Regions from separate parts of the Paraburkholderia sp. JHI869 genome, predicted to be linked through region 2. Evidence: riboswitches for the same ligand, from Rfam matches in the RefSeq annotation. Region 2 holds a riboswitch; the other holds the start of a gene.
The links. Region 2 has a riboswitch for thiamine pyrophosphate ahead of thiC (phosphomethylpyrimidine synthase ThiC). Riboswitches for the same ligand answer to the same signal wherever they lie in the genome.
Positions count from the first base shown of each region.

Region 1: it holds a riboswitch for thiamine pyrophosphate, as region 2 does, so the genes downstream of both, VSR72_RS29355 (FAD-dependent oxidoreductase) here and thiC (phosphomethylpyrimidine synthase ThiC) in region 2, are expected to answer to the same signal.

Region 1 covers NZ_JAYMSC010000021.1:74,280-79,740, forward strand. The annotation lists gene VSR72_RS29345 (SDR family oxidoreductase) at 1-163, opposite strand, end outside; gene VSR72_RS29350 (ABC transporter ATP-binding protein/permease) at 160-1,917, opposite strand; TPP riboswitch at 2,217-2,330, shown strand; gene VSR72_RS29355 (FAD-dependent oxidoreductase) at 2,587-3,735, shown strand; gene thiS (sulfur carrier protein ThiS) at 3,778-3,975, shown strand; gene VSR72_RS29365 (thiazole synthase) at 4,055-4,870, shown strand; gene thiE (thiamine phosphate synthase) at 4,867-5,461, shown strand, end outside.
Region 2 covers NZ_JAYMSC010000006.1:205,627-211,087, forward strand. The annotation lists gene VSR72_RS13750 (EamA family transporter) at 1-931, opposite strand, end outside; gene VSR72_RS13755 (GreA/GreB family elongation factor) at 1,673-2,080, shown strand; TPP riboswitch at 2,165-2,294, shown strand; gene thiC (phosphomethylpyrimidine synthase ThiC) at 2,398-4,329, shown strand; gene VSR72_RS13765 (glycine zipper 2TM domain-containing protein) at 4,523-4,744, shown strand; gene VSR72_RS13770 (hypothetical protein) at 5,074-5,454, shown strand.

The DNA.
Region 1 (5,461 bases), on a different contig from region 2:
ACTCGGCGGCAACGGCGGCGAGCCGGGCACGCGACGCTTCATCGGCGCCGCGCGCATGCAGCATCAGCGCCACATGAGGCGCTGCGATACGGCGCGCGAGCGCCGCGCCGATACCCGAGCCCGCGCCCGTGATCAGCACGACACGCGCGGCGCTCGCGTTCACGCGGCAACCCGTTCTTCAGGCATGCGCTCGATTTCGAGCGTTTCGTGGTGGTACGCCGCAAGCGACTCGCGATGCGCGACGCTCACGATCGCCGACTTGGGCAGGCGCTCCACGAACAGCTTGTAGAGACGGCTTTCGTTGTCGGGGTCGAGCGCGCTCGTCGCTTCGTCGAGGAACAGATAGTCGGGCTTGTGCAGCAGCACGCGCGCGCCGGCCAGGCGTTGCTGCTCGCCCGGCGAGAGCACGCGCGACCAGTGCGCCGATTCGGCCAGACGATCCATGTACTCTTCGAGGCGGCAGGCGCGCAGCGCTTCGCGGCAGTCTTCGTCGCTATAGTCGTCGGCGGGCGAGGGGTAGGTGAGCGCCGCCTTGAGCGTGCCAATCGGCAGATAGCTTTGCTGCGGGATGAACATCATGCGCGCATCCACGGGCGCGTCGATCGAGCCTTCGCCGAACGGCCAGAGGCCCGCGAGCGCGCGGATCAGCGTGCTCTTGCCGGCGCCCGAGGGGCCGCGCACGAGCCAGCGCGAACCCGGCTTGATGGCGATGTCGCGCACTTCGGAAAGCGGCATGCCGTTGGGCAGCGCGAGCTTGAGGTGTTCGGTGGCGAGTTCGTTGCTGTCGATGAAGTGCAGGTTGATGCCGCCGTGCTCGGTGGCGGGCGAGACCGACTCCTTCAGGCGCGGCGAGTGCACCACACGCACGAATTCGCGCAGACGATTCACGGTAGCGCGCCATTCGACCAGCGTGGAGTAACTGTTGATGAACCACGAGAACGAGTCGCTCACGGTGCCGAACGCCTGCGAGATCTGCATCAGCACGCCGAACGTGAAGGCGCCAGCGAAGTAGCGCGGCGCGGCCACGACGAGCGGGAAGATGATGGCGATCTGGCCGTAGAAGCTCAGCACGAAGGTGAGGCGCTTCGTGTACTTCATCACGCGCCACCAGTTCTCGCGGATGTGCTGGAAGAGGCCCTGCGCGTTGCCGCGCTCGGTGTCCATGCCGTCGTAGAGCGCGATCTGCTCGGCGTTTTCGCGCAGGCGAATGAGGCCGAAGCGGAAGTCAGCTTCCACCTTTTGTTGCTGGTAGTTGATCGACACGAGCGGGTGGCCGACCTTCTGGATCACGATCGAGCCGAACACGGCGTAGAGCGCGGCGGCCCAGACCATGTAGCCCGGAATTGCGAGCGGATGGCCACCCAGCGTGACCGTGAGCGCGCCCGCGAGCGTCCACAGGATCGTGATGAACGAGACGAGCGTGACGACCGTGGAAAGCAGGTCGAGCGTGAGCGAGAGCGTGGTCGTGGCGAACGACTGGAGGTCGTCGCTGATCCGCTGGTCGGGGTTGTCGGCGAGGCGGTCGCGCTCGATGCGGTAGAACGCGCCCTTGCCGAGCCACTCGCTCAGAAAGCGCGTGGTGAGCCACTGGCGCCAGCGAAAGCCGAGCATCTGGCGCAGATACCGACCGTACACCGCGAGGATGATGAAGCCGAACGCCAGTTCCGTGAAGGTCATCAGGAGTGGCGGGAAGCGCTTGACGTCCTTGGCCTGCAACGCGTTGTAGAACTCCGCGCTCCAGCCGTTCAGGCGCACGTTGATCCACACGACGAGCAGGTTCATCACGATGATCGCGACGAGCAGCCCCCAGGCGATCCAGCGTTCCTCGGAGACCCAGTAGGGCTTGATCAGGCTCCACGCGGTGATCTTCTGATGCTCGTTCTGATCGGGCGTGGCGCGGGCAGGTTGGTTGGTCATGTGCGTCCTGAAGATGTGGCGGCCCGCTGGGGGGCATGCGCTGCGCGCCGCATGGCGGCAGCGGTGCAACGATTTTTGCAGCGATTCTGTCGTCGGGCGCTTAAGTGAGTCTTAACGGGCCAAAAGCGGCGCCAGGCGCGGAGACAAAAGCGCACGCCGGCGCCGCCGTAGCGTGGCGCCCATTGTCTCACCGCGCGGGCTTGCGAGGCGAAAGAGGCGGGCTCAGGGCATTGTGCCAGAGCGGAAGTCCCGCTCTGCCGAGGTTTGCGGGCCGCGCGCCTTTTGTGGTCTAATCGACCTTGACGAAACAGGGGTGCTTCACCGGTATGCGGGGCATGCCGTACTGAGGCTGAGAGAGACCCTTCGCACCCGATCCGGGTAATACCGGCGCGGGAAGTTTCCAGAAAGTCTTGCCGGAGCGCCCAGCATTTGCAGGGCGCCAGGATTCCCGCCGGGCTGCGCTTTGGGCGCATGGGTTCGTACACATTCCGCGAATTTCGCGATTTTTGTATTGGGCCGTTTGCGCCGCATAGCCTCCACGGTCGGCCTTGCCAGCCGGTTTCGTCCTTGGGTACGTCTGCTGCTGCCGTACGGAAAGGATACGATGACCGCCTATTCTCTTTGTTCCCCGATTCTTATCGCGTTCGCCTCGCGTGACGGAGCGCCGTCATGACTCGCGCGCGCAACCCTGACGTGGGCAGCGTGCCCGACTTCGCCGTGCTCGGCGGCGGCTTGAGCGGCCGGCTCGTCGCATGGCGTCTCGCCGGCGAGGGCCATCGCGTCGCGCTTTACGAGCGTGGCGGCCCCGAAGGCGGCGAGGCCGCGGCCTGGGTCGCGGCGGCCATGCTCGCGCCGCTCGCGGAAGCCGCTGTCGCCGAACTGCTGATCACCGAGCTTGGCGTCGCGTCGCTCGAGACCTGGCCGCGCATCCTGGCCGAGTTGCCGGAGCCTGTGTTCTTCCAGCGCAACGGCACGCTCGTGGTCTGGCATACCGCCGATCGCACCGAAGCCCCGCTCTTCGAGCGCCGCGTGCGCGCCAACGCGCCGCGTTCGCTCGCCGATGCGAACTTCGTCGCGCTCGCGGGTGCGCAGCTCGACGCGGCCGAACCAGCGCTCGCCGGGCGCTTCGCGCGCGGCTGGCTGCTCGAGGGCGAGGGCCAGCTCGACAATCGCCAGGCGTTGGCCGCGCTGGCGGCGGGGCTCGCCGAGCGCGGAGTGGAAACCCACTGGCACACCACGGTCGACGAGGCCAATCCGCCGCCCGCGCGTGTGACGATCGACTGCCGCGGACTGGGCGCCAAACCCGCGCTGCCAGGCCTGCGCGGCATTCGTGGCGAAGTCGCGCGCGTGCACGCGCCGGGCATCACGCTCACGCGTCCGGTGCGGCTCCTGCATCCGCGTTATCCGCTCTATATCGCGCCCAAGGAGAACGACGTCTTTGTGATCGGCGCGACCGAGATCGAAGGCGAGGACCGTTCGCCCGTGAGCGTGCGCTCGGCGCTCGAATTGCTGAGCGCGGCGTTTGCGGTGCATCCGGCGTTCGGCGAGGCGCGCATTCTCGAGTTGAACACGCAGTGCCGCCCGACGCTGCCCGACCATCGCCCGGCGCTCATTTGGGACGGCAAGACCACGCTGCGTGTGAACGGCCTCTACCGGCACGGCTTCATGATCGCGCCGGAAGTCGCCGACGAAGCCGCGCGCTTCGCACAAGCGCTGCTCGACTCCCGTGTGAACGACGCCGACTCCTTCGAGTCGCTGCGCCGCGCGTCGCGATGGGGCGAGATGCTGCATGCGCAGGGTGCGCACGTGCCGGCCTGAAGCTCTACCAGAAACAATCCGCAGTCTGAGAACGTATTTGCCATGGACATTCATATCAACCAGAAGCCGATCACGCTGCCCGAGGGCGCGACTGTCGCCGATGCGCTCGCCGCATTTGGCGCGCGTCCGCCGTTCGCCGTCGCGCTGAACGGCGATTTCGTGGCGCGCACCCAGCATGGCGCGCGCTCGCTCCAGGCGGGCGACCGCCTCGACGTCGTGAGCCCCGTGGCTGGCGGCTGAGCCTCGCTCGCCCAAAGCCAACGGTTGCGCGTCGCTTTCAAGGCGAGCGCTTTCACGACTCCGCCAAGGATTCCAACCCATGACCACCACTTCCACCGCCGACGCGCTCACGCTCTACGGCGAAACCTTCACGAGCCGCGTGCTGCTCGGCACGTCGCGCTATCCGTCGCTGCAGTCGCTTGCCGACTCGATGGCCGCCGCGCGCCCCGGCATGATCACTGTCGCGCTGCGCCGCCAGATGAACGAAGGCACCGCCGAAGCGGGCTTCTTCGACTTGCTCAAGCGCCACGGCGTACCGCTCCTGCCGAACACGGCCGGCTGCCTCACCGTCAACGAGGCGGTGACGACGGCGCACATGGCGCGCGAAGTCTTCGAAACCGACTGGATCAAGCTCGAACTGATCGGCGACGACTACACGCTGCAACCTGACCCGGTCGGCCTGATCGAAGCCGCTGCGCGGCTCATCAAGGACGGCTTCAAGGTGCTGCCGTACTGCACCGAGGACCTCGTGATCGGCCGGCGTCTGCTCGATGCGGGCTGCGAGGCGCTGATGCCGTGGGGCGCGCCGATTGGCACCGGCAAGGGCGTGATCAATCCATACGGGTTGCGCGTGCTGCGCGAGCGCTTGCCCGATGTGCCGCTCATCGTCGATGCGGGTCTCGGCGTGCCCTCGCATGCTTGCCAGGTGATGGAGTGGGGCTTCGACGGCGTGCTGCTCAACACGGCCGTTTCGCAGGCCACGCACCCCGATGCGATGGCGCGTGCGTTCGCGCTGGGCGTCGAGGCGGGGCGCGCCGCCTATCTCGCCGGGCCGATGGCCGAGCGCGAAGCGGCGGTCGCGAGCACGCCCGTGGTCGGCATGCCCTTCTGGCACCAGGACGGAGACAAACGATGACTGAAACGCTGCGACTGCAGGACCGCGAACTGTTCTGGCCGCCCGCCGACGAACTCACCGAAACGGCCGAGCGCATCCGTGCGCGCCTGGGCGACTGGCAGCCCACGCATGCGCCGTGGCGCATCTGTCTCACGCCGCCTGACGCGCCCAACGGCGGCGATCTGATCGTCGTGACCGACGCGGCGCCGCATCTGGCCAACATCGCGCGCTGGATGACGGGTGGCGCGGGCGTGATCGAAGCCGCGGGCGAAAACCCGAAGGCGGCGCGCGCCACGCTGCATCTGGGCGGCGAGCGTTACGCGCTCGAAGGCGAGTTGTCGGAGGACTGGATTCCCGCGCTGGCTGCGTTCCTCGACTGCGGCTTCGATCCGCACGACGCGCTCGTGCTCGCGCTCGCCTGGCGCGACGGCGACGAGCAGCAGGCCGACGCCTGGCCAGTCGACATCGAGCGTTTCCCGCGCGTGCTGGGCTTGCCCGCCGCGCCCGCGCAGCCGTTCGCGCCGTGCCCCGCAAAGCTTGGCCTGTATCCGGTGCTGCCCACGGCCGACTGGGTCGAGCGCGTGCTCGACTACGGCGTCAAGACGGCGCAGT
Region 2 (5,461 bases):
CGAAGATGAACGACAGCCCCACGCTGCCGAGAATCAGCACGGTCGCGACGACAGTGCTGCTCGTGACCGGCTCGCCGAGCAGCAGCGCGCCGAGCGCGACGGCGACAACGGGATTGACGTACATGCAACTGCTCGCGACGAGCGGGCTGGTATGGCGGATCAGATAGCCATACGCGACATAGGCCGCCATCGTGCCGATGAAAAGCAGGTAGAGGAACGCTACGAGCGGCAGGAAATGCAGCTCGCCCATGCGTTCGCCGCTGATCCACGCGACCGTCGTCGAAATCGCGCCGCCGAGGCCGATCTGCAGCGACGTCGCGATGAAGAGATCGGCAGGTAGCGAGAGCTTGCCCGCCAGATGCGCGCCGATCGCCCAGAAGAGCGCGCCGCACAGAATGGCCAGGCTGCCGCCCGCCGAACCCGAAGCGCCGCCGCCATGACTCAGGATCGCAATCCCGACGAGGCCGAGCGCGACCGCGGCCCATTCGGCCCTGGCGACGCGACGCCCGGTCACCGACGAGATCACGGTGGCGAAGAGCGGCACCGTGGCGACCATCACAGCCGCCGTGCCGGTGCCCACGGTACGCATGCCGTAGGCGAGCATGCCGCTCGATAGGCCCACGAGCAGCGTGCCCACCACGCCTGCGTTGCGCACTTCGAGGAGCGTTGGCATGACAGGCCGCCGGCGCAGCGCGAACACGAAGAGGCCAATCCCGGCGAGCAGATTACGCAAGCCGGAAAGCAGGAGCGGCGGGAACGAATCGAGCGCGATCTTCACGCCGAGATACGTCGAGCCCCAGACGAAGTAGACGACGCCGAGCGAGAGCGCGACGCGCCCGGCGCGCGACTGCGGCAGCCGCACGGCGCGCACGAAACGCCAAAGCGCGGCTGCGGCCTGCTGGGCGCCTGCGATAAAAGATTGAGTGCTCACGCGGGAAGGCAAACGGGGAGGCATCGTCATTTCGCCGCGGTGCGCGAGGTGCTTGAGGAGCGTGACGGGCAGGACCGCGGGCGCCCCGGCGGCAAGACGGCGGGACGGGTGAAGCTCGACGGCATGGTGCAGGTGCGCAAGAACGCGAAAAGGACGGAGTACGAAGGACACCCGGGACGGGCGAACCGCATTATGCAACAACGCCGGACGTTGCGGATGCTTTCAGGATGCTTTATGCGCGGTGCTTCGTTGCGTGCGCGTCACAGTGCGAGGAGCAAGCCAGGATGGGCGATCGCGCACCATATAAACGCGCGTCACGCCCAGTTTGTGAGATCGTGCTAGCATGGTCGAATCTTTCGATTAACTTTCATTTACTTGATTTCAGGCACGCCGTTCACCATGCATTCACTCGTTTCGCGTCTCGTCCTCGCCTCGCCGCCGCGCAGTTTGCGCAGCGCGCGGGTGCGTGCACGCGCGGGCCGCGAGCGAACGGCGGCGTGGCCTCTCGACAACCGGGCGCGCGCCCTGCCCTCATTGTCCACCCCGCTGTCCGCCCCGCTCTGCGCCGCCCGGCGCCCGCACTGAACCCGCCTCCCCAAGCCATCGGAGCCGTTCAGTCGGGCTCCGGGCTGATCCGTTGCGCCCTGCTGCGGCCCGCGCGCTTTTGCGTCCTTGTTGCGTAATTTCGCCCGCCAGCCCTCGCCCTCATCTCGACTTTTCTGGATCGCAAGGAGAACTGCCATGTCGAAGAAAATCCGCTATCTCACCGAACTCGATGTCGCCCGCCTCGAGAAATGCGCCGCTGAACCGGGCGCCGCGCCCGCTCGCCAGGCCATGCTCGACGACCTGCTCGAACACGCGGTGATCGTGGAGCCGCGCGACGTGGCCGCCAATGTCGTGACGATGAATTCGCAGGTAACGCTCATGGACGAGCGCAACGGCGAAGCCCTCACCTACACCGTCGTCTATCCGCACGAGGCGAACGTCGACGCGGGGCGCCTGAACGTGTTCTCCCCCGCGGGTCTCGCGCTCCTCGGAGCAAAGCGCGGCAACGCCGTGCGCTTCACGACGCCGGGCGGCGCGGTCGAAACACTGAAGATCGAACGCATCCTGTTTCAGCCCGAGGCCTCGAAGCATTTCACGCTGTAAGTTCCGCGCGCCGCTATACGTCGTACTACACCGCACGCGCGAAGGCACTTGCCAGATCGTCGCAGCGCGGTGTATCGTTTGGCCTTGCTTACGCGGGGGTCCTGCGTCATGCGCCGCATCGAACGAAAGTCGTGCAGCGTATTTCGCGGGTGAGAAATACCCTTTGAACCTGATCTGGATAATGCCAGCGCAGGGAAGCGTCCGGACTTCGCAACATCGCTCAAGCCTCACCCCATCACAGCGAAGTCCGTCCACGTTCCGTCTCGTCTCCTGCTAAGCCGCTGTTCCCACTTTGCTTTGCATGGAGAGAGAGACGCATGAACGCGAATCCGAAGTTCATTTCCGCCAACGCGCACGTCGACGAAGCCGCGATCGCGCCGCTGCCCAATTCCCGCAAGATCTACGTGACCGGATCGCAGCCCGATATCCGCGTGCCGATGCGCGAAATCACGCAGGCGGATACGCCCACGGGCTTCGGCGGCGAGAAGAATCCGCCGATCTACGTCTACGACACGTCGGGTCCGTACACCGACCCTGATGCGAAGATCGACATTCGCGCTGGCCTGCCCGCGCTGCGCCAGAGCTGGATCGAAAAGCGCGGCGACACCGAAGCGCTGCCGGGCCTCTCGTCCGAATACGGCCGCGAACGCGCCGCCGACGCCGCGACGGCCGAACTGCGCTTCCCCGGCCTGCACCGCACGCCGCGCCGCGCGAAGGCCGGCAAGAACGTCACGCAGATGCACTACGCGCGTCAAGGCATCATCACGCCAGAGATGGAATACATCGCGATTCGCGAGAACCAGCGCCGCGCCGAGTATCTGGAAAGCCTCAAGGCGAGCGGCCCGAACGGCGCGAAGCTCGCCGCGATGATGGGCCGCCAGCATCCGGGCCAGGCGTTCGGCGCAGCCGCCTTCGGCGAGAACGCGCTCAAGGAGATCACGCCCGAGTTCGTGCGCGAGGAAATTGCGCGCGGCCGCGCGATCATCCCCGCGAACATCAACCACCCGGAAAGCGAGCCGATGATCATCGGCCGCAACTTCCTCGTGAAGATCAACGCGAACATCGGCAACTCGGCGGTCACCTCGTCGATCGGCGAGGAAGTCGACAAGATGACGTGGGCGATTCGCTGGGGCGGCGACACGGTCATGGACCTCTCGACCGGCAAGCACATTCACGAAACGCGCGAGTGGATCATCCGCAACTCGCCGGTGCCGATCGGCACGGTGCCGATTTACCAGGCGCTCGAAAAGGTCAACGGCAAGGCCGAAGACCTCACGTGGGAAATGTTCCGCGACACGCTCATCGAGCAAGCTGAGCAAGGCGTGGACTACTTCACGATCCACGCGGGCGTGCGTCTCCAGTACGTGCCGCTCACCGCTAACCGCATGACGGGCATCGTCTCGCGCGGCGGGTCGATCATGGCCAAGTGGTGTCTCGCGCATCACAAGGAGTCCTTCATTTATGAGCATTTCGAAGAGATCTGCGAAATCATGAAGGAATACGACGTGAGCTTCTCGCTCGGCGACGGCCTGCGCCCTGGCTCGATCTACGACGCCAACGACGAAGCGCAGCTCGGCGAACTGAAGACGCTCGGCGAACTCACGCAGATCGCGTGGAAGCACGACGTGCAGGTGATGATCGAAGGCCCGGGCCACGTTCCGATGCAGCTCATCAAGGAGAACATGGACTTGCAGCTCGACTGGTGCGACGAAGCGCCGTTCTACACGCTCGGGCCGCTCACCACCGACATCGCGCCGGGCTACGACCACATCACCTCGGGCATTGGCGCCGCGATGATCGGCTGGTTCGGCACGGCCATGCTCTGCTACGTCACGCCGAAGGAACACTTGGGCCTGCCGAACAAGGACGACGTGAAGGAAGGCATCATCACGTACAAGCTCGCGGCGCACGCGGCCGACCTCGCGAAGGGCCATCCGGGCGCTCAGGTACGCGACAACGCTTTGTCGAAGGCGCGCTTCGAGTTCCGCTGGGAAGACCAGTTCAACATCGGCCTCGATCCGGACAAGGCGCGCGAGTTCCACGACGAGACGCTGCCGAAGGACTCGGCCAAGGTCGCGCACTTCTGTTCGATGTGCGGCCCGCACTTCTGCTCGATGAAGATCACCCAGGACGTGCGCGACTTCGCCGCGAAACAAGGCGTGAGCGACGACGAAGCCCTCAAGAAAGGCATGGAAGTGAAGGCGGTCGAGTTCATCAAGCAGGGCGCAGAGATTTATCAGCGTCAGTAAGCACTCACCCTGGTTCTGGCGGGCCCTTGCGGCCCGCCGAAACATTTTCTAACGACTCCCACAACTCTCTGACAAGCGCATACACCCGGATACGGGTCGCCTGGCTAGGATGAGGGCATTGGAGGTGCGGTGTGCGCGCCAGCGCATGTCGCACCGCACACTCGAACGCACTTTGCGTGGGGGAGTCGAAAAAATGAAAACGCTCAAACGTGCACGCACTCTAGTCACGGTGACGACACTCGTCGCCGTGCTGGGCAGTCTTTCCGCTTGTGACAACATGTCGAGACGCGACCGCGATACGGTCATTGGCGCGGGCGTAGGCGGCGTGGCCGGCGCGGCAATTGGCGGCAATGCGCTCTCCACGGTGGGCGGCGCGGCAGTGGGCGGCATCATCGGCAATCAGGTTGGCAAGTAAGTTGGCAAGTAAGCATTAAGGCCGGACGCGTCGACGATGCGGCTGCACGAATAGCGGCACGATCGATGCGACGGCACAGAACAGAAACGACACGACAGGCAACACGCCATTCAAGGCGTGCATCAGGGAAGGATGCGCGGCGCAGACCCTCACGGGCTGCGCCGCGTTTGCTTTGGGCGTTAGCCATCGCAGCCGTGGTACCAGGCGAAATATTCCGTTAACGAGGCACAACGCAAAACGCACGCGTCCGGCGTAAGCTCAAAAGATCAAACGGCCCGAGCCTTAAGGCGATAACCCCGCGCGGCCGTTCGCCACTCGCGGAGCCCGCCATGAAACGACCGTCTGTGTTTGTGATCGCTACCGCGAGCACGGTCTTCAGCCTTTCCGGCTGCTACTACTATTCCCCCTACGGCTACGGCCCTTACTACTACGGCACCGTGCCCGTTGCGGCCACACAGCAGGAGGCCGCGGTCATGCAAACGGCGCCGAACCCCGCGCCAGCGGCCGTGCCCGACGCCCAGTATCCGGGGCCGCTCTATCCCTCGCCGCCGGTTGCGATCGCCGTGCCTGCGTGGCCAGCTTATCCGGCCTACCCCGCGGCCTACCCCGCGTACTACCCTTACCCCGCGTACGGCTGGGGCTGGGGCGCGCCCGCTGTCTCGTTTGGCTTCGGCTACTGGAGCGGCGGCGGCGGACACTGGCATCGCTAACGCTCGC